3 regions of the Janthinobacterium salmonicoloratum genome follow, and region 2 is predicted to be linked to each of the others. Evidence: predicted binding sites of a transcription regulator. Region 2 holds the regulator's gene; each other region holds the start of a gene.
The links. Region 2 encodes FNR, which switches genes on or off when oxygen is low (the NO sensors DNR and NnrR bind a similar motif). Its sites were predicted from a motif close to TTGATNNNNATCAA; they were not measured.

Region 1 (7,434 bases), on a different contig from region 2:
TTTTACAGTTCGATCGGCGCCACCTCAGTGCCGATATCGGGTGCCGCGTAATGCATGCTGAAATACACGAAAGCGCCGATATTGAGGGCGACCGTGATCCAGAACAGGATGCGGAACGAGCGCTTGCTGGACTTGTGGCGCAGCCATTGCTGGGCCAGCACGGCGCCAGGCCAGCCGCACAGCAACCCCAACAGCAACAAGGTGCGTTCCGACGTGCGCCAGCGGCCCTGTTTTGCGGCGGACTTGTCGATCGCATAGGCCACGAAGCAGCTCAGGCTCAGCACGCCATACACGAGGGCGACCAGGGCGGGGATATGGAAAAAGAACGTGGCCAGTAAATAGAGAACGACAAAGAACAGGATGACAAGGTAGGGCATATGATGTGTGGGCTTGAGCGGAGGGCGTGAGTATCCCACAAGGAGAGCGATGCCGCAGCCTAAAACAAACAGCCTTGCGCCGTATCGATGTGCACGGCGCGGCGGCGGGCGTGGCCCGTCTTCAGCGCTTCGCGGTCGCTGGACAGGGCGATGCCTTCCAGGGCCAGTAGGGTTTCCTTTGCATGCAGGCCGCCCGCAAAGCCTGTCAACTCGCCCGTGGCGCCGATGACGCGGTGGCAGGGGGCGATGATGGAGATGGGATTCTTGCCGTTGGCGGCGCCCACGGCACGCACGGCGGCGGGACGGCCGATTTGGCGCGCGATCTCGCCATAGCTGCGCGTCTGGCCATACGGTATCGTCAGCAGCGCGCGCCACACTTCCTGCTGGAATGGCGTGCCGGCAAAATCGAGCGGCACGTTGAATTGCTGGCGCGTGCCGGCGAAATATTCCCCTAGCTGGCGCGCCGTTTCCTGCAGCACGGCGCAACCGTCATCGACGCGCATCGCGCCCAGGCGCACGCGGTTGGGCTTGTCGTTTTCCCACAGGATGGCGGCCAGGGCCGCGCCGCGCGCCACCAGGGTCAGCTCGCCCACGGGCGAGGGCACCACGATGCAATCGTATTCCATGTTTGGTCCTTGATCAGATAGCGCAGTTTAGCAGGATGGCGGCAGCGTGCATGTCGGGTGCAGGATCCCGTGTAGGATAGTGTTTTTCTGCATGGAGCGCTGGCTGTGACAAACATTTCCACCTACGACGATATCCGCGCCATTGCCGTGCGGCTGGTGCGCGAACGCTACCCCACGGCCGTGGCGGCCATCATCGGCGGTTCGTTCGCCACGGGCCGGCAGACGCCCAGTTCCGATATCGACTTGCTGCTGCTGTTCGACCACGTCGATTGCGCCTGGCGCTCGACCATCGTGGCCGAAGGGCGCACGGTGGAACTGTTCGCGCACGACGTGGCCACGTTCACGTATTTTTGCAAGGAAATCGATGCGCCAGGCGGCACGGTGCCGCTGGCGAGGATTGTGCTGGAAGGGGAAAATATCGCCGCCTCCGGCGAACATTACGCGCAATTGCTTGCGCTGGCGCAAGCCATCGCCGCAGCCGGGCCACCCGTGCTCGACACGGACAACTTGCAGCGGCGCCGCTATGCCATCACCACCGCGCTGGAAGACCTGGTCGACAGCCGCCACCCGGGCGAGGCGCTGGCCGTGGCTTGCCAGCTATATCCAGCGCTGGCCGACCTGCATTTGCGCGCGGCGGGCCAGTGGAGCGGTGGCGGCAAGCATCTGTTCCGCCGCCTGCAGGCGTTCGATGCCGCCATCGCCGCGCAGCTGGACGGCGCGCTGCGCCTGGCCGCCGGCGACTTGCCGGCCGGCCAGCAGGCGTTCGAGCAGGTCGCCGCCGCCGTGCTGGCGCCTGTGGGCGGTCCCTTGCTCGATGGTTTTACCCTGCTTGCGCCCGCGCACTGGCGCGCTTAAAACGCCGTGCGCACGGCCAGGCTGATGTTGCGCGGTTCGCCCCAGAACACGCCGTCGAAGAAGCCCACGTTGCGGTAGTACTTTTTGTCGAGCAAGTTATTCACGTTCAGCTGCACGCTGGCATGGCGGTTGATGGCATAGCTGGCCATGGCGTTGACCAGTGCATAACCGGCTTGCGGGATGTTCGTCATCTCGCTTGACGGCGGACGGCCGTACCACGATTCGCTGTAGGTGGCGCTTTGCGCCGTCATGCTGGCGCCCGCTTTCAAGCCAGCCAGCCTGCCGTCGAAACGGTAGCTGGTGGCCAGGCGCAGCAAATGGCGCGGCTGCGTGGTGGCGGCGCGGCGGCCATCAGCCTCGGCCGCGTGCAGATAGGTGTAGCCGCCGCTCGCTTCCCAGGCGGGCGATAACTGGCCGGAAACGTCGAATTCCACGCCCTTGGCCGTCACGCCGGCGCCGTTGGCCACCATAGCCTGGCCGCCGTCGGGCAGCAAAAAGCCGGGCGGCACGGTGCGGTCGAGTTCCGCCAGGTTCTTTTTCTTCGTGTGGAACAGGGCGGCCGAGGCGTTCAGCTTGCCTTCATAGAATTCGCCCTTGATGCCCAGTTCCGTATTGTCGCCCGTTTCCGGCGCCAGGAACTGGTTGTTGCGGTCCTTGCTCGTTTGCGGGTTGAACAACTGGGTGAAGCTGGCGTAGGCCGAATATTGCTTGTTGATGTCGAACACGGCGCCCACGTACGGCGTGACTTCATTGCGCGTTTCCACGAAGTCGCCGCTGCCCGTGTACACACCTTGCGTGTTGTAGTTGCGCGTATCCGTGCGGTAAGTGCTGCTGCGCGCGCCGATGATCACGTGCAGCGGGTCGGCCAGGCTCAAACGCGTGGCGACATAGCCGCCCGCCAGGCGCGTGACGGTTTCCGTGTGCGAGCCGTCCGGAGTGAACACGGGGCGGGGGATGTTGCCCGTCCAGCTGCGGTAGTCGGGGAGGAATTTCGAGTAATTGATTTTTGCCTTGCCGCCTATCGAATTGTCCTGGGCGTTATTGCCATTCCAGCCGATGATGGCCGTGTGCTTGCGTCCCAGCAAGGTAAATGGCCCGCTGGCGTAGACGTCGAAATTGTCGCTATATTTTTTGCCCGCGCCCCAGGCGCCCGTCCACAGTTCCATGCCTGTGCCCGTGGCGGGATCGGGATAACCTTTGCCCGCATAGAGAGCAGTGGTGCGGTTCGTGCTTTCCGTGCGCGCATAGCCGAGGTGCATATTCCAGTTGCCGGGCAGGCGCTGGTCGAGCGATGTGAATACCGTGTGCTGCTTGTTGGCCCAGGTGCTCCATGGCGTCGTCCAGCTGGTGTTGCGCGGCAAGTTGGCCAGGCTGCCATCCGCATTCCAGTAGGGCACGGCGCCCCAGGTGGCGCCCGTGGGCTGGTTGTCCTGGAAGTCGACGCCGGCCGTCAGCAGGGTGCCGGGGCGCAAGTCCGCCTCGACGATGAGCATGCCTACCGTCTTGCGTTCGTGATACATGTCCAGGTAGGAATCGCGTTTTTGCCACGCCAGGGCCGTGCGTGCGCGCACGCTGCCCTCCGCGTTCAGCGGCGTGGAAAGGTCGGCCTCGAAGCGCTGGTCGTCCCAGCGGCCCATGATGAGGCCGGCGCTGGCCTGGAAGGTTTTCGTAGGACGCTTGCGTATCATGTTGATGGTGGCCGACGGGTCGCCCTTGCCGCCCATCAGGCCGGTGGCGCCGCGCACGACCTCGATGCGGTCGTACAGGATGGTGTCTTGCAATGGCGCATTGCCGCCGCGCGCCATGCCGTCGATCTGGATATTGTTGATGCCGAAGCCGCGCGCACTAAACGTCGTGCGCTCCGTGTCGTTCTGGTTCACCTGGATGCCCGTCGTCTGCGCCAGCGCCTGGTCCAGGCGCACGGCGCCCAAGTCGTCGAGCAACTGGCGCGTGATCACGCTGACCGATTGCGGCGTTTCGCGCAGGGACAGGTCCATGCGCGTGGCGCTGCGCGTTTCGCCTGCCGTGTACGACTGCGTGCCTTCCGTGGTGGCCATCGACTGGCCCAGCACGGTCACGGCCGGCATGGTGACGTCGGCAGCAGCGGCGTCGGCCGCCTGAGCAGGCAAGACCACGCCGGCGGCAAGACTGAGCAGGCTGACGTGTAATAAACGGGGGAGGGGGCGCAAGGCGGGCTGGCGCGAAGAAGAGAAGACGGTAGTCGATTGCATCATTTTCCTGGAATATTTTAGTCGTGTTTTTTCCTATCTCGTCTGGCGAGGTGCGCAGTAGCTGGGGGATGGCATGACGCTGGCCCGTGGTCTGGCTTGGATAGCAGTTCCACCGCAAGGCCCGGCGCGGTCGGGCAGTGGAAAAGAAGGGCGCGCGATTCTTCCTCACTTTCGTGAATAAGAATCATTATCAATATAGACGGTATTTGCCAAATAATCAAGCATGCGCACCAAAAGAGTGCGGGCAGGTCAAGGCGGCGCATGGGCTGGCCTTCTGCGATAATGCAGGCGCTGATAAAATATTTTCCTCATTGAAAGAAATGCATGCGTACATGGATCGCTTGTGCCGGATGGTTGTGTGTCGTGTCGCTGGGCCAGGCCCAGGAGCACGCGCCGCCGTCGGCTGTTCCCGCGCCGCTGCAGAGCGCTAGCGTGCCGCCCGCCGCCGCCATCGTGCCGCCCCCCCTTGTGCCGCCGCCGCTTGCGCCGGCCACCCCCGCGGCACCAGTGGCACCGGCGAGCGCAGAGGACGCCTTGCCATCGCAAACGGTGACGGTCACCGCCAGCAGCGACGCCAAGGCGCCGCGCGTGCGCTTCACGGCCTACCGCGAAAGTTATCTGACGGCCAGGAAAGTGTGGCAAGTGTCGAGCGGCAGCGTGGTCATGGCCTTGCGCCTGATTCCGGCCAAGTTGAGCGCCACGATCGATGACGTGCGCGTGGCCTTGCAAGGCAATGGCGCTCCTGTGCCGATCAAGGTATCCGACGGCGGCGTGTTTGTCGTGCCGCTCAACGAGGACATCGCCGCGCAGGATGGCACTTTCCTGGTGAACAAGGGCAGGGGCGAGCTGACGGCGAATATCGTCCTCCAGCCGTCCGTGGCGCGCGATGCCTGGAACGTCACGCGCGTGGGGCAAGTCCTGCGCGACGCGCGGCGCGCCGTGCGGGCCATCACGCCGTGGTACAAGCGGCCGTTCGCCAACGATGTGCAGTCGCTGGCGTTTTGCGCGGCCGAGCGGGGCAGCGCCTTGCAGTTGATGGATGGCGAGCAGCTGATCGCCACCTTGCCCATGCACGAGTCGGCCGTCAACGATATCAACCAGCCCGTGTTTTGCAAGATTTTCGACGGCGAAGACAAATACCCGGGACACTATCGCGTCGTCTTGCCCGAGCAGGCCACGGTGCTGCTGCTGTAGCGATTAGCTGGGTTGGCGCTGCACCAGCTCCAGCGCCGCCGCCAGGGCCAGGTCCATGGTGGCCTGGTGGAAGATCAGCCATTGCGGCAAGAGCGACAGTGCATGGCGCCCCTGTTCCAGGTCGCCTTCATCGACGGCGGCCCAGGCATGGTGCAAGCCGCTGAGTACGCGCGCATGCTGTTCGCGATGGTTGGCCAGCGAGGGAAAGGCGATTTGTTCCATCAAATCCTCTTCCTCGCGGAAATCGCGTTCGACGGCCGCAATCAGCTCGCGAAACGCCACACTAAAATGCTGGTCGCTCAACTGTCCCAGCCGCGCCAGCTCCTGAAACAGCGCCTCATGCGCCTCGTCGATGACGGGAACGCCCAGCGCCATTTCATCCTTCCAATGCGATTTACCCATGTTGATGCTCCAGGTTAAGTCCGTCACGGTGCGAAGCGGACTGTTCCAGTGTGGACGCAGCGACACTTCAAATCCATGACCTGGATCAAAAGTATGGTGAAGAGAGGGCAAAGGAAATAAGGAGAAAATGAATCGATGGAGGAACAAATTCTCCTACCGCCAGAAAGAGGTTTTTAACGCCGCGTTTTGTTACCGAGCGCCGCTGAAAAACGTCGCTGGCAAGGCGTCTTTGACGCAGACAGTAAGCTAGTACGGCAAGTCAAAGCAACGCAGCCAGCGGCGTTTTCTCAGCCGCGCGTCTTATTGCTTAGGCCAGTGGGCCCACATACCCTGCGCATCGACATTCGGCACCTGCAATTGCTGCCCGGCCGACAACTGCATCGTATCCCTCAACACGAGTGGGATGAGCATCAGGGCCGACAAGGCAAGGCAGGCCAGCACTTTAAGCGTCAACATGGTCGTCTCCTGATGAGCCGGTGGCGGCGCGGGGATGCGGCGCCTGCCGGTCACTTCAATCGCGTACGCATATCTTTACTACCATGCTTGCAGTTTAGCTCACCTGGTGCTAACTTCAACTTATTGCTGTGATGCACCGCACCAGTTACCGCTCGTGACTGCTCTTATTTCGCCTTGCGGCTGCGCCGTGGCTTGCCTGCCGCGGGCAGGAAAGAATCGAACCACACTTGCGTCAATTGCCGCGTATTCTTTGCCGCTTCGCGCTTGACGGCGGCCGTGGCGTGGCCGCGCGCCGTGTTGGCGATGCGGTTGGCGGCGCTCAGGTACATGCTCATCCAGGGGTTTTTCATGGTTAGCCTCGCAGACAGTGAGTGGGGCGGCGCTTGTGCCGCGATGTCCCCACTCTAATCCGATGGCTGGCGCTGACTGTGCGCTTGCCCACATAGCCGGGTGGTGCCGGGGGCCGCTTGATGTGTTTCAATACACGTCGCGGCGGTAGCGTCCGGCCGCCAGCAGGGCGTCGAGATCCTCCTGGCCCAGCACTTCTTGCAGTACAGCATCGATTCCTGCCGCCATGCCTTGCAGGCTGCCGCACACGTAGACGATGGCGCCTTGCGCCAGCCAGTCGCGCAGCTCGCCGGCGCTGGCGCGCAGGCGGTCTTGCACGTACTGCCGTTTGCCGACCTCGTCACCATCGCGCGAAAAGACGCGGTCCAGGCGCGCCAGGTGGCCAGCATCGAGCCAGCCTTGCAACTCTTCACCGCAGACGCTGTCAAAAGCTTGCTGGCGCTCGCCGAACAGCAGCCAGTTGCGGGCCAGTCCCGCCCGCTGGCGCGCGCGCAGGTGCGCACGCAGGCCGGCCAGGCCGGAACCGTTGCCGATATAAATGCAGGGCACGTCCACCAGGGCGGGCGCGAAGGCGGGATTGGCTTGCAGGCGCAAACGGATGCTGGCGCCCAGCGGGGCGAAGCGCGTGAGCCAGCCGGAACAGATGCCATGGCCCTGGTTCTCGTCGCCTGCATGGCGTTCCTGGCGCACCAGCAATTGCAGTTCGCCATCGGACGGCAGCGAAGCGAGCGAATAGCTGCGCGGCGCGTGCTGCGCATGATGCGCGTCGCCATCGCTGCCATCCGCGTTGCGCCCGATGATTTCGGCCAGCGCGCCCGCTTCCCAGGTGGCGCCGGCCGGGCCCGTCAAGGTGATTTCATGCAGTTCGCCGCCCAGGCTGCCCGGATTGAGCAGCACGCGGCGCGCCAGGCGCCACTCGGCATACGACGCTTCTTCCTGCACGCC
Region 2 (7,434 bases):
ACGCCGTGCAGGATGCGCGCCACATCGCTGTGGCGGCCTGCCTGCAACGCTGTTTCGGCGTCGCGCACGGGCGTCATGTCCTTGTTCAGCGCGTCTTCCACCATGCGCCGCAGCACTCCGCGCCCCTTCGCATCGCGTCCCATCACGCGCATCAGCGGCGCCATGGAAAACACTTCCTCGTCGGCGACGGGCGGCGGCTCGGCCGTCTGCACTTGCGGGCGCTTGGGCAGGTGGCGCAGGATGACTTCCATCATCTCTTCCACCACCACGGGCTTGGCGATGAAATCGCTGATGCCGGCCGTCATGCAGCGCTCGCGCTCGGACGCCAGCACGCCGGCCGTCATGGCGATCACGGGCAGGGTCAAGCGCAATTCCGTGCGGATGATGTGAGTGGCGCTGAAGCCGTCCATGACGGGCATCTGCATGTCCATCAGCACGATATCGTAGCGCAGCGCTTCCGTGCGCAGACGTTCCACGGCTTGCAAGCCGTCGCCCACCACGTCCAGGGTGGCGCCCATGTGTTCGAGAATGCCGCGCGCCACGGCCTGGTTCAAATGATTGTCTTCCACCAGCAGGAAATGCACGCCGGCCAGTTCCGTGCCCAGCGGCTGGTGCAGCATGCGCTGCTCGCCGCCGTCGTTCTTGGCGATCAGCGCCTGGTGCAGGGCATCGAACAGGCTGGAGCCCGTGATCGGCTTCATCAGCACGACGTCCGCCTCGGCCGCGCTGGAGATTTCCTCCAGGTGGTTGCGGGCGAAGGCGTTGACCATCACCACGATGGGCTGGCGCTGGCCGCTGGCAGCCTGGCGGATGGCCTTGGCCGTCGCCAGGCCGTCCATGACGGGCATGTGCCAGTCGGCCAGCACCACGTCGTACGGTTGCTGCTGTGCCAGGCGTTCGCGGTACAGTTCGATGGCGGCAAAGCCGGAGTCCACTTCGTCGGCCAGCCAGCCCCACGCTTCGATCAGCTTGACGATCAATTCGCGCGTGGTGCGGTTATCGTCGGCCACCAGCAGGCGCAGCTGGCCCAAGGCCGGCATGCGCCGCGTTTCGGCCGGCTGCGCCAGCATGTCGAAGGGCACGCTGAACCAGAAGCGGCTGCCCTTGCCTTCGCTGCTGGCGACGGCGATGTCGCCGCCCATCATGTGGATCAGCTGCTTGCTGATGGCCAGGCCCAGGCCCGTGCCGCCAAAGCGCCGCGTGATGCTCTGGTCGCCCTGCGAAAACGCGGAAAACAGCTGCTGTTGCTGCAGTTCCGTCATGCCGATGCCCGTGTCGCGCACTTCGAAGCGCAGCCAGGCGCGTCCGTTTTCGCTCTCGGCCAGGCTGACGGCCACCACCACTTCGCCGCTCTCGGTGAACTTGATGGCGTTGCCGGCCAGATTGACGAGAATTTGCTGCAGGCGCTGGGCGTCACCCACGAGGCGCCGCGGCACGTCGGGCTCGACGGCGATGGCCAGTTCCAGCTCCTTTTCGCCCGCATTCATCGTCATCGTCGTGGCCAGGGTATTCATGACTTCGTCGAGGTCGAATTCGACGGGCGACAATTCCATGCGGCGCGCCTCGATCTTTGAATAGTCGAGCACGTCGTTGAGGATGCCCAGCAGCGACTGGCCTGCCACTCTGACCATGGTCAGATACTTGCGTTGTTCCGTGTCGAGCCTGGTATTGCCCAGCAAATACACCATGCCCAGCACGGCATTGAGGGGCGTGCGGATTTCATGGCTCATGTTGGCCACGAAATCGCTCTTCGCGCGGTTGGCCGCCTCGGCCCGGTCGCGCTCCTGTTCCAGCTCCGCCGCGCGTACTTCGAGTTCCTGCTGCAGACGGTCGCGTTCGCTCATCAGGCCGTTGAACGCTTCCGTCAGTTCGCCGATCTCGTCGCGCTGCCGCACCGGCACGGGGGTGAAACGGCTGCCGCTGGTACGCAGGGCCAGCAGGGTATCGCGCAAGCGCACCAGCGGCGACAGCAGGCGCACGGTGACCCAGCCCAGTACGGCCGCGGCCAGCAGCGAAGCGAGGATGCTCCACAGCACCAGCCGGGACAGCACGCCATCGAAGGGTTCGAAGGCATCGTCGATGGGCAGCGAGGCGGCCAGCAGCCAGTTCACCGATTTCAGGCGCTTGAAGCTGTTGACGGCCGTGATGCCGCGGCTGTTGGTGCTGACCATGCTGCCTTCGCCATCTTCCTTCAGCAACTGGGTGGTCGTCAGGTTGGCGTTCGGCTTGCGCGGCTGCAGCAAACGGCTGGTATCGGGGTGCAGCACATAGCGCGGCACGGCGCCGCGCGTGAGAATGAAGTAATAGCCGCTCTTGCCGATCTTTTCCGAGCGCAGGCGGCCCAGCAAGTTGTCCTTGTACAGGCGCAGCACGCCGATCACGACCCCGGCCACCTGGCCATCGGCGGCCAGCACGGGCGCGACCATCTGCACGATGGGCATGCCGCTCGACTTGCCCAGCATCGGTTCGGTGATCATGGGCTGGCGCGTGCGCAAGACGGTCTGGAAATACTCGCGCTCGGCGACGTTGATGCCGGCGCGCCCCGCCACTTCCGGCATGTCGGCCACGATGGCGCCATGCGCATCGAGCACCAGCACGTCATCGAACAGCACCAGCATCGAGCGGCGCGCATAGTATGCGCGCAATTGGGTGGGCTGGGCGATCAGTTCCGGCGGCTGCTGCCTGGCCGTCAGGGTGACGATCTGCAGCAGCATGCCCAGCTTGTCGTCGAGCTCGGCAGCGGTGCGGCTGATCAGGGATGACTGCTGGCTCAACAGCACTCGGGTGAAGTCGTCGCGCATGTGCTGCAACTGGATCATGGTGACCAGCGCGATCATGGCGATCGAGGTCAGGCTGGTGGCCAGCGCGACTTTTGCTTTAATGCCGAGAGGCTTCATGATTTCCTTTTCAGTACCGGGCGGCACAGGCGGCAGATAATGCTGACGGGAATTTTCCTATCAATGCCTCAGCTTGGCAAGCGCCACCGCATAAATTGCCCGCCCCGTATGGGCTTTTGACGATGTTGCCATATAATTAAAGGCTGGACGTCGTTTATTCGCCGAAATTACGGTGAAATTGGCACACGGCAACCCTGTATGCAGTAAACTTGTTATTGCATTTTATAAAAGGTAATGACATGACTGAAGCGCTACTCACTCCAACCTTGCCCACAGTGAACGTGGAAGCGTTGCGAGCGCGATGCTCGACCTGCAGCATGCATCAATTGTGCCTGCCGATGGGCCTCGATGTGGGCGACATGGACAGGCTGGACCAGATCATCGGCCGCCGCCGCAAGGTCGCGCGCGGCGCCTCGCTGTTTCGCATCGGCGACTCGTTCCAGAACCTGTATGCGATTCGCCTGGGGCACTTCAAGACGTACCAGATCAATCCTGGCGGCGAAGAGCAGGTGACGGGTTTCCAGATGGCCGGTGAATTGCTGGGCATGGACGCCATCAGCGCAGACCGCCACCACTGTAATGCGGTGGCGCTGGAAGACAGCGAAGTATGTGAAATTCCGTTTTCCAGCCTGGAACAATTGCTGGGCAATATGCCGACCCTGCTGCGCCATTTTCACCGCATGATGAGCCAGGAAATCACGCGCGAGCAAAGCGTCATGCTCTTGCTGGGCAATATGCAGGCGACGCAGCGCTTTGCCGCCTTCATCGTCAACCTGGCCTCGCGCTACGAGGCACGCGGCTATTCGGGCAGCAATTTCCAGCTGCGCATGTCGCGCGAGGAAATCGGCAACTATCTGGGCCTGACCATCGAGAGCGTCAGCCGTCTGCTGTCCAAATTCAAGAAGGAAGGCTGGCTGCGCGTGTCGAACCGCGAGATTGAAATCCTGCAGCCGGCCAAATTGAAGGCCATTACGGCCGGTACTGACGTCTGCAAATAAGCTTTACAGCTCTGCGTCAGCATGCAGCGCGATGCTGCGCTGCAGTGGCCAGGTCCAGATGCCTGACAGGCGCCACTCGCGTTTGTCGTTTTCCACCAGCACTTGCCAGCGGCTGCGTTCGAGCATCGGCAGCGCTACGGAAAAATTGCCGGCCGCATCGGGCTGCACCAGCAGCTTGATATCCTTTTCCGGCAGGGTCGCATGCGCCAGGTGCAGCTGCAGCGGCGCCTGATAGGCCTTGCCGAAGCTGTGCACGGAACCACTGAGGCTCGCCTGTGCCACGTCGTACGACAGGCTCGTATCCATCGCCAGGTCGCTGGCGATCGTGTCGCGCTTCAAATCCTGGTTGATCGCTTTGCCCTGCTTGTAATAATCGCCCACCACCAGCGCATCGGGCTGCGTAAACGCGATATAGCCCATGAAGCTGCCGACGACCACGGACAGGCCGGGGCCGATCATCAGCAGCCATGGCCAGCGATGCTTGTACCACGGTGCAACGGGTGCTTGCAGTTTCAGACTGTCGGACATGATATTTCTCCTGTTTAATCAGCCAGTCCCCATGCGGGGACCGGCCTTCCTACATTAGCGCGGTACGATGAATACCGCGCTTTCACGCACATGCAGCGATGGGTCGTCCAGCGAGTGCAATTCGATCGCAATCTTGTTCGAACCCTTCTCGCCGACGCCGTGCGGTACGCGCAGGCGGATCGGCCAGCCCAGCGTTTCCGTCGGCTGCAAGGTCACTTCTTCACGCGTCAGCAAGGTCAGGCCCGGCAAGCCGGAAGCGCTGATTTTAAAATGCTGGGTTTGCTCCGACGTATTCATGATCTGCAAGCGGTAGACGTTTTCGATCATGCCGTCCTCCACTTCGCGTCCCATCGAACCGCGGTCGCGGATCACGTCCATTTTCAAGGGCGTGCGCAGCGCCAGCGAAGTACACACGGCGATGATGATCAGGGCCAGGATGGAAGTGTAGATCAATACGCGCGGGCGCATGGCGCGCTGGCGGATCTGCTTCGAATTGAAGTTGTTTTCCATCGCATGGTCGGTACTGTAGCGTACCAGGCCACGCGGCCGGTCGACCTTGTCCATCACGCTGTTGCAGGCATCGACGCAAGCGGCGCAGCCGATGCATTCATACTGCAGGCCGTTGCGGATATCGATACCGGTCGGACACACCTGCACGCACAGGGTACAGTCGATGCAATCGCCCAGCTTGTCGTTGTTGCCGGCCTTCTTGCTCAGTGCGCCACGTGGTTCGCCGCGCTTGGTATCGTAGGTGATGATCAGGGTGTCCTGGTCGAACATGGCGCTCTGGAAGCGCGCGTAGGGGCACATGTATTTGCACACCTGCTCGCGCAGCCAGCCCGCGTTGCCGTAGGTTGCCAAGCTGTAGAACAAGACCCAGAACCATTCCCAGGGACCGAAATTGAGGGTGGTCACCGCGTGCGCCAGTTCCTTGATCGGCGTGAAGTAGCCGACAAAGGTAAAGCCCGTCCACAGGGCGATGGCGCCCCATACCAGGTGCTTGGCCGTCTTCTTGAACGCCTTGCGCACGGAGGGGCCCTGCTTGTCGAGGGCCATGCGCGCACTGCGCGTGCCCTCGATGCGGCGTTCGACCCACAGGAAAATTTCCGTGTATACCGTTTGCGGGCAAGAGAACCCGCACCACACCCGCCCGGCAATGGCCGTGACGAGGAACAACAAATACGCACAGATGATCAGCAGGGCCGCCAGATAGATGAAATCCTGGGGCCACAGCACGACGCCGAAAATGTAGAACTTGCGCGTGGTCAAATCGAACAGCAGGGCTTGCCTGCCATTCCAGGTCAACCACGGCAAGCCGTAGAACGCCAGCTGGGTAAGCCATACGCATACCCATCGCCAGGTAGCGTAGCGTCCTTTGGCCTCGCGAGGGTAGATTTGCTCGCGAGCCGCATACATCTTGATGACTTGAGGTTCCATTACATCATTTCACGGGCGTCTGGGGATTCGACAGGCTCCAGACATACGCCGACAGCACGTGTACCTTGGATTCGCCGAGGAAATCGCTGAAGGCCGGCATGGTGTTGCTGCGTCCCTTGCGTACGGTTTCCATGATGGTATCGGCGCTGCCGCCGTACAGCCAGATCTTGTCCGTCAGGTTCGGTGAACCCAGCATCTGGTTGCCCTTCGCATCGGCGCCGTGACAGGCCATGCAGGCGCCAAACTTGGCCTTGCCCAGCACGGATTTGACAGGGTCCGAGGTCGAACCGGACAGGCTCAGCACATAATGGGCCACGTTCTCGACATCCTTTTCGGAGCCCAGGGCGGCGCCCATCGGTGGCATCTGCCCATTGCGGCCGTGCATGATGGTGGTCTTGATGATGTCGGGTTCACCGCCATACAGCCAGTCCTTGTCGGTCAGGTTGGGGAAGCCCTTGTTGCCGCGCGCATCCGAACCGTGGCATTGCGCGCAGTAGGTCAGGAACAAACGCTGGCCGATGGCTTGCGCCTGCGGATCGGCGGCCACCGTCTTCAAGTCCTGGCTCAGGTACTTGTTGAACAGGGGACCGTAGTCGGCTTCCGCCTTCTTCAGCTCTTCCTCGTACTGGCCCGTCGATTTCCAGCCCAGGCTGCCGGCATAGTTGCCCAGACCCGGATACAGGAACAGGTAGGCCAGGGAGAAGACGATGGTGATGTAGAACAGCCACATCCACCAGCGCGGCATCGGCGTGTTGAGTTCCTTCAAGTCCTCGTCCCAGACGTGGCCCGTGGTGCCGTCAGCAGGGGCGCCCTCGACCACTTTGATTTTCGACTGCGAGTACAGCAGCACGCCGCAGCCGATGATGCCCAGCAGGGACAGCACGATGATGTAGATATTCCAGAAGCCATTGGTAAAATCAGCCATGGTTGCGCTCCTTCGCCACGCTCATCTCGGCCTCGGCCGGATAGTCCAATGCGTCATCGGCGAACGGCAGGCGTGCCGCCGCGTCGAAATCGCTATTGCTGCGGCTGAACGTCCACCACAGGATGCCCACGAACGTCGTAAAGGAAACCACCGTCATGACGCTGCTGGCGCTGTCAAACAGGTTTTCGATTGCCATGCTAATTCCTTGTTTTGATTAATGTACCGAGGCCTTGCAGATAGGCGACCAGGGCGTCTTCTTCCGTCTTGTCCTGCAGCTGCGCGGGGCCGGCGGCGATCTCTTCATCGCTGTACGGCTGGCCCAGGCGTTGCAGGGCGCGCATCTTCGGCATGATCTCGTCAGGCACCAGCTTGGTCTTCGCCAACCAGGGGTAGGCCGGCATGTTCGACTCGGGCACTACGTCGCGCGGGTCGTTCAAGTGCGTGCGGTGCCATTCATCGCTGTAGCGGGCGCCCACGCGGGCCAGGTCGGGCCCCGTGCGCTTGGAACCCCACTGGAACGGACGGTCGTAGACGAACTCGCCTGCGACCGAATAGTGGCCATAGCGTTCCGTTTCCGCGCGCAGCGGACGCACCATCTGCGAGTGGCAGTTGTAGCAGCCTTCGCGCACGTAAATGTCGCGGCCCGCCA
Region 3 (7,434 bases), on a different contig from region 2:
CCCTGGCAGCGAATGGCAGCGCGCGCAGCTGGAGCTTCGTCAAGACGGCCACGGCCGGTCCCGTGATCCTGCGTTCGGCGCCGGGCCATCTGGCATTGGCGCAAGGCAGCGGCATCGCCAACGTGGCAGCCGAAGGCGGACTCGACGCCAGCGGTTTCGCCAAGTACCGCATCGACCTGAGCAAATAAGGTCCATGGGCCGGGACTGCGGTGGTTCCGGCCTGTTTTGATGAAAGGTGATCCAGATGAAACACGCACTTTCTCTCCCCGCCGTCGTGCTGGCCGCTGTCCTGGCCGCCTGCCAGTCTTCGCCACCGCCCACGGCGGCGGAAATCGAAGCCGTCGCCATGCATGCGCGCCAGGCGGGCGACCAGCAGGCCGAGCGCCGTGTGCGCAGCTGGGCCAGCAAGGACATGCCCGTCGCCGAGCGCGAACTGGCGCTGATTTACCAGCCCCGGCCCGAGCGCCGCGCCGAGGCTCTGGCCCTGTTCGAACAGGCGGCCCGCGCCGGCGACACGGAAGCGGCCTTCGAACTGGGGCAGATGCTGCGCGCAGCTACGCCCGGTCAAGCCTGGCTGTGGTACCGGCAAGCGGCGCAGCAAGGCCATGCGAAGGCGGCCTTGATGCTGGGCTTGCTGGCGGCGAATGGCGAAGGCGTGCCGAAAGATCAGCATGAAGCGGCGCACTGGCTGGCCAAGTCGAGCGAACTGGGCAATCCACACGCCATGTTCCTGCTATACAACGCCTACCGCGAAGGCCGCGGCGTGCCGCGCGACCTGGCCAAGGGCCGTGAATTGCTGGAAGAAGCGGCCCACCACGAATACCCGCCCGCCATCCAGGAACTGGCCATGACGGTGCAGGCGAACGACGCGCTGCGCGCCGGTCACCTGATGAAGGAAGCCACGGAACACCGGCATAACAATTGGAACCGCTTTTAAAAACTGGGTTTTACAACCTGGACAAAAGGCCAGTGGCGTGAGCTAGGCCAGCCTTTATATACTTGCAACTTGCAAGCGTGCGGGAGTGTCAGCCATTCGGCGCTTATGATACAAGGATGCCGCCCGTGCTTGCATGGGCGGCGTGGCAAGCCGTCTCGCACAAAAAGATTTACACTGATTTGCATTTTAGAAATTTTACTCTGGACCAGCCCCGGTGAATGTTCATTCAACCCAGCCAGTGTTTGAGTAGCGCCGGTGCGTCCATTGCTCTGCCTAGCCATGAAAGAAAGAGTCCAATGAAAAAGCTGACCACCGCCTTTGGCGCGCCTGTAGTCGACAATCAAAACATCCAGACGGCCGGCCCTCGCGGCCCCGCCCTGCTGCAAGATGTCTGGTTCCTGGAAAAGCTGGCCCACTTCGACCGCGAAGTCATTCCCGAGCGCCGCATGCACGCCAAGGGTTCCGGCGCGCACGGCACGTTTACCGTCACGCACGACATCACGCGCTATACGCGCGCGAAAATCTTTGGCGAAGTGGGCAAGAAAACGCCGATGTTCGCGCGCTTTTCCACGGTGGCCGGCGAACGAGGCGCGGCGGACGCGGAACGCGATATCCGCGGCTTCGCCCTGAAGTTCTACACGGAAGAAGGCAACTGGGACTTGGTCGGCAACAATACGCCCGTGTTTTTCATGCGCGACCCATTGAAATTTCCCGATTTGAATCACGCGATCAAGCGCGACCCGCGCACGGGCTTGCGCAGCGCCAACAGCAACTGGGATTTCTGGACCTCGCTGCCTGAAGCTCTGCACCAGGTAACGGTGGTGATGAGCGACCGGGGCTTGCCGCGCAGCTTCCGCCACATGCATGGCTTCGGCAGCCATACCTTCAGCTTCCTGAATGCGCAAAACGAGCGTTTCTGGGTCAAGTTCACGTTCAAGACCCAGCAAGGGATTCAAAACCTGACGGATGCGGAAGCCGAGGCGCTGGTCGGCAAGGACCGCGAAAGTTCGCACCGCGACCTGTATGAGAGCATCGAGAACAAGGATTTCCCCCGCTGGACCCTGTACGTGCAAATCATGCCGGAAAAAGAGGCAGGCACGTATCACCTCAACCCCTTCGACCTGTCGAAAGTGTGGCCGCACGGCGACTACCCGCTGATCGAAGTGGGCGTGCTGGAACTGAACCGCAATGCCGACAATCACTTCGCCGAAGTGGAACAGGCGGCCTTCAACCCGGCCAACGTGGTACCCGGCATCAGCTTTTCGCCGGACAAGATGCTGCAGGGCCGGCTGTTCTCGTATGGCGACGCGCAGCGCTACCGCCTCGGCGTCAACCACAGCCATATCCCCGTCAACGCGCCGAAATGCCCGTTCCACAGCTATCACCGCGACGGCCAGATGCGGGTCGACGGCAATCAGGGGGGCACCTTGGGCTATGAACCGAACAGCGAGCAGGAGTGGGCCGAGCAGCCGGACTTCCGCGAGCCGCCCTTGAGCCTGGAAGGCGCGGCCGACCACTGGAACCACCGCGTCGATGAGGATTACTATTCGCAGCCGCGCGCGCTGTTCCACCTGATGACCCCGGCACAGCAGCTAGCCTTGTTCGACAACACGGCGCGCGCCATCTCGGGCGCCTCGGAACAAGTCAAGCAACGCCACATCGGCAACTGCACCCTGTGCGACCCCGCTTATGGCGCGGGCGTGGCCGAAGCGATCGGCCGCCTGAGCAAATAAGGCAGGCTGATAAATGACGAGGAAGGCCTGGCAACAGGCCTTCCTCCGCAGCACTCTGCGGCGATGGCCCGACCGCCCAGCTCGCTTGCCTAGCAGCGCTGGATATCGATATGGCCCGTGATGCTCGTCTCCACCGGATAGCCATCGACCTGCAGCGGTACGCGCCGCTTGACGGACGAGTCGCGCAGGTACACGACGAGCGCTTCCTTGCCCACGGTCGTGCGCCCCAGGCTGACGCCTTCCACGCCATCGATGGCCATCAGCGCCCGCTCGTTGCGCCGCCTGGCCGCTTCCAGGCGGCCCTGGGGCGCGGCAGGGGCGTACTGCCCCATGCCCTGTCCAGCGGTCTCATCCGGCAAATACGGCATGGCGGCGTCTTCGAAGACGGCATATGGCGATTGTGCGAATTTACTGTTTGACATGACACACCCTCCTGATGCATTCCATCATACACCCGCCCATCCGGCCTTGTAGCACCCTTCGCCGTCCCGCACCGTGCGTGGCCGCTGCCCAAGATCATCATCGTGCAAAAAACAGCGTTAGGCAAGGCGGCGCGACGCCGCCTCAGCAGGTCCTGGCAGCGTGCTCAGGTGTATAAATTGATGTCGAGCGCCACCACCACCCGCCGCATCTGATTGGCAAAGGTAATGTTGCCGCCGCCGGCAAACAGCAAGCCGACGGGATTGCGCTGCTGGTTCCAGGTCCAGATGGACGAGCCGGAATCGCCGCCCGCGCTGAACGCCCCGCTCACGCCCGTGATGGCGATCTGGTCCTGGAATAGCGCGATCCTGCCGCCGCCGTAATTGACGTTGATGGTAGCGCCCAGGCCCGTGATGCGCCCCTGCGTCAATTGCGTCGTGCGGCCGGATTTGCCGACCATCATGCCCAGCGCGGGCGCCACCAGCGCACTGCTGATGCGGAAGTAGGCCGGCACGCCGCCGCTCAGGTAGACCAGTTCGGGACGCACGCGGTCTGGCCAGGCCCAGCCGGTGGCGCAATCGACAAAATTGACGCCGCCGCTGAAGTTGATGGGCACGAAACGCTCGAGCACGGCCACCTGGTCTTGCGGGCAACGGCCGCCATCGATGGGGCCCGGCTGCACGATGCAGTCATTGAACACGCCGCCGTTGGTATTGGCCAGCACATGATTGTTGCTAAGTATCATCAAGCGGCTGTTGCGCGGCGCGCTGCGCCCCACGGCCAGGCAGCCGATGGTGCCGGCCGTGATGCGGAAATGCCCGACCGACACGCCGCCCGGCGCCGGACGCAAGCGGAAACGGTGCGGTTGCGCATCGATCACGCCCGTGACGACGATATTGACGGGCACCCTGTCGCTGGCCACGGCGCGCACGCCCATGGCCCCCACGATGGCGGCCTTGGCGCGGTCGACAGAGGTGGGCTCGGCCACGTACAAGGTCAAGGCCGGCAAGCCCGGCTCGCCGGACGAGCTGTCGCTGGCGCCCTCACCCAGGCCGATGGACACGCCCTGGATATTGCCGCCGTCGCTGAAGGCATCGGCCGCGCGCACGCCGCCCGCCTGGGAAATGGACTGGCGCATGCCGTCTTCGATGCTGCGCTTGATTTCCAGCAATTCCATGCTGACGCCGCTCAGGGCGTCGGGTACGTCCGAGACGGATGCGCTCTCGATCGTATTGTCTTCTTCGCCGGGGACGGAAAATTGGCCGACGGCCTCTTCATCGTCCGCATTTTGGCCCCTGCCGCTGCTGCCAGGCGGGGCGCTGAAACCATTCTCGTTGCCTATCATCACGTTCTCCTCGTGGGTCACTGCAAAGTACCAGTGTGGACGGGCCGCGCGGGCCGATATTGATCTGGATTGACCCGCGCAGGCGCCTGACTGCCCTGCCCATCCGGGCCCAGCAAGGATAAAAATAGTTCCCGCTTCAAGGTTGAGCGAGATCAGGCGTGCGGGCAGAGGCAGCGCCGTATACTTGGCCGACAGGCTGGTACTGGGCCTGCTCCACGGCAGCAACGCCAGCAACGGTATGGATGGGGAAACGATGACGAGCCCTGGTATGACACGCCACGACGACGCGCCTGCGGACGAGCAAGCAGGCCACCGCGCCACAGATGCAGATGGCGCAGGCCAGCATGCCGACTTTATGCACGGCATGGCGGCCTGGGCGGCAAAACACCGCATCAGTCCCTGGGGCGGCAGTTTTGCCGACTTCGTCGAGCAGATCCTGCCCGGCCGCGCCGCCCTGCTGACGCGCAGCGCCCACCAGTACCTGTGGGACATGATGCGCTGGAACGGCCAGACCGACGACGCCGGACGTTTCCGCTGCCGCCTGTTCGACGACGAGCTGTTCGGCATCGACGAGGCGATCGACCGGGTTGCCGCCTACTTCAAGGCAGCCGCCGCCGGCTCCGAGGTGGGCCGGCGCATGTTGCTGTTGCTGGGCCCGCCGTCGGGCGGCAAGTCGACCATGGTGATCCTGCTCAAGCGGGGGTTGGAAGAATATAGCCACAGCAGCGAAGGCGCGCTGTACGGCATCGCCGGCTGTCCCGTGCATGAATCGCCGCTGCATCTGGTGCCGCACAGCATGCGCGCCGACTTTCGCGCCAGCTATGATGCCGAGCTGCATGGCGAACTGTGCCCCCATTGTCGCGCCCGCCTGGAAGAACAGTATGCGGGCGACTTCCTGCGCATGCCCGTCGAGCGCATCCACCTGTCCGAGGCGGGCCGCTGCGGCATCGGCACGTATGCGCCGCACGATCCCAGCACGGCCGACCTGGCCGACCTGGTGGGCTCCGTCGACCTGTCGAAAGTGGCGCAATACGGCGACGAAGGCGACCCGCGCGCCTGGTCATGGTCCGGCGCCGTGTATGCGGCCAGCCGCGGCATGCTGGAAATGATCGAGATCCTCAAGGTCAAACGGGAATTTCTCTACTTGCTGCTGACACTGACGCAGGAAAAGAATGTCAAGGTATCGCGCTTTCCCCTGATTTACCTCGATGTAGCCATCCTCGCACACACGAATCTGGCCGAGTTTCGCAAATTCCTGCAAGAAAGCGAAAACGAGGCGCTGCTCGACCGCATGGTCATCGTGCAAGTGCCGTATACACTCAATTACCGCGAAGAAGCGCGGATTTACCGCAAGCTGATCCTGGCGGCCGCACCCGCCTTCCGCAATGTGCACCTCGATCCGCACGTGCTGCATGCGGCGGCCGTGTTTGCCATCCTCAGCCGCTTGCCCGAAGGCGACGACAAGGAAGCCGAGCTGGTCAAGAAACTGCGCATCTACGCCAACGAAGACGTGGACGACTTGCAGCCTGCCGACATCCGCCGCATGCGCGAGCGCGACAAGGCACCCGACGAGGGCCTGTCGGGCGTGTCGCCCCGTTTCGTCATCAATGCCCTGTCGCACGCCATCATTTCCGCCCAGCACAACAGCCTGTCCACCATGGACGTGCTGCTGGCCCTGAAGGACGGCATCGAAAGCGATGCGCGCATCGAACCGCGACGCAAGCGCAAGTGGGTCGATTACCTGGTGCTCACGCGCAAGGATTTCTATAACCGCTGGGTCAAGGCCGACGTGCACAAGGCTTTATTCGTTTCGTTCGAGCAAGAAGCGCAAGACTTGCTGAACAAATATCTCGATGAAGTCGAAGCCATGCTCGACAACCGCCAGATCCGCGATCCCATCACCAGCGAAGAGCGCCGCCCCGACGAACGCTTCTTGCGCGCCGTGGAAGAAAAAATCCACATCAGCGATTCGGGCAAGCAATCGTTTCGACAAGAAGTGGTGCGCAAAGCCATGAGCGCCTTCAAGCGGGGCGAGGCGTTTGGCCTGGGCAGCCATGCGCAACTGCACGACGCCATCCAGCAATATCTGTTCGAGCAGCGGCGCGATGTGCTGCGCCTGGTCAGCTCGGCCAAGCGCCCCGATGACGACGTGCGGGCCAGGATCTCCGCCGTCGAGCAGCGTCTGGTCGACGACTATGGCTATGACGCCCATAGCGCGCGCGAAGCGCTCAACTACGTGACCACCTTGCTGGCGCAGGAATAACCATGGCCGCCACGACCTCGCCAGGCAGCGGCAATCAGCATGATCCTCCGGTACGGGGCGGCCCCGCAGCTGCGGCAGTCACGGCAAGCGAGGTAAATTCCGCCGGCGCGGCGGCGTCGCAAGCGGGCGCCGCGCCGGCCCTGGCCCAGCCCTGGTACGCGTTGTTCTCGCGCGGCGCGCGCGACTGGCTGCGCCACAACCAGAAAGTGCGCGATGCCGTGCAGGCGCACTTGCCCGAGCTGATCGCCACGCCAGACCTGATCGGCGGGCCGCAGCAGCGCACGGTGCAAGTGCCCATGCGCCTGCTTGAGCATGCGCGTTTCCGCCTGGCCCCCGCGCGCTACAGCATGGGCGCGGGCCAGGGTGATGGCAAGCCCGGCGATCTCCTGCGCGCGGCGTGCCCCACCGTCACGGGTGGGGCCGGAACGCAAGGCGATGGCGGCGATGGCGAGGGAACGGTGCGCCTGCTGCTGGAGTTTCCCATCGACGATATTCTCGACTGGCTGTGGGATGCGTTCGAACTGCCGCACCTGAAGCCGCGCCACCTGGGCGCCATCGACGAGGCACGGCTCGTGCGTAGCGGCCTGGACCGGCATGGCGCCCGTTCGCGCCTGGACCGGCGGCGCACCGTCAAGGAAGCGATCAAGCGGCGCGCCCTGCAAGCGCAGCCCGTGCCCTTTACCAATGATGACTTGCGTTACCGCCAGGTACTGCCTCAGCCCCATCCCAGCACGAA

Region 1: ACQ4WY_RS22130 (bacteriohemerythrin) is a predicted target of FNR. The motif match lies at 5,761-5,774, and genes of this name have one in related genera.
Region 3: ACQ4WY_RS00665 (serine protein kinase) is a predicted target of FNR. The motif match lies at 4,495-4,508, and genes of this name have one in related genera.

Annotation. Positions count from the first base shown of each region.
Region 1 covers NZ_JBNYXV010000005.1:153,722-161,155, reverse strand. Annotated here, with positions in the region: gene ACQ4WY_RS22155 (DUF1294 domain-containing protein) at 3-377, opposite strand; gene ACQ4WY_RS22150 (methylated-DNA--[protein]-cysteine S-methyltransferase) at 437-1,003, opposite strand; gene ACQ4WY_RS22145 (nucleotidyltransferase domain-containing protein) at 1,109-1,858, shown strand; gene ACQ4WY_RS22140 (TonB-dependent siderophore receptor) at 1,855-4,089, opposite strand; gene ACQ4WY_RS22135 (hypothetical protein) at 4,414-5,283, shown strand; gene ACQ4WY_RS22130 (bacteriohemerythrin) at 5,287-5,685, opposite strand; gene ACQ4WY_RS22125 (hypothetical protein) at 5,986-6,141, opposite strand; gene ACQ4WY_RS22120 (hypothetical protein) at 6,306-6,491, opposite strand; gene ACQ4WY_RS22115 (PepSY domain-containing protein) at 6,619-7,434, opposite strand, start outside.
Region 2 covers NZ_JBNYXV010000002.1:721,584-729,017, forward strand. Annotated here, with positions in the region: gene ACQ4WY_RS16430 (response regulator) at 1-2,897, opposite strand, end outside; gene fnr (fumarate/nitrate reduction transcriptional regulator Fnr) at 3,137-3,895, shown strand; gene ACQ4WY_RS16440 (FixH family protein) at 3,899-4,423, opposite strand; gene ccoG (cytochrome c oxidase accessory protein CcoG) at 4,478-5,860, opposite strand; gene ccoP (cytochrome-c oxidase, cbb3-type subunit III) at 5,865-6,785, opposite strand; gene ACQ4WY_RS16455 (cbb3-type cytochrome oxidase subunit 3) at 6,778-6,981, opposite strand; gene ccoO (cytochrome-c oxidase, cbb3-type subunit II) at 6,983-7,434, opposite strand, start outside.
Region 3 covers NZ_JBNYXV010000001.1:153,922-161,355, reverse strand. Annotated here, with positions in the region: gene ACQ4WY_RS00690 (bifunctional 2',3'-cyclic-nucleotide 2'-phosphodiesterase/3'-nucleotidase) at 1-188, shown strand, start outside; gene ACQ4WY_RS00685 (tetratricopeptide repeat protein) at 245-937, shown strand; gene ACQ4WY_RS00680 (catalase) at 1,234-2,670, shown strand; gene ACQ4WY_RS00675 (hypothetical protein) at 2,760-3,092, opposite strand; gene ACQ4WY_RS00670 (chymotrypsin family serine protease) at 3,257-4,435, opposite strand; gene ACQ4WY_RS00665 (serine protein kinase) at 4,704-6,698, shown strand; gene ACQ4WY_RS00660 (DUF444 family protein) at 6,701-7,434, shown strand, end outside.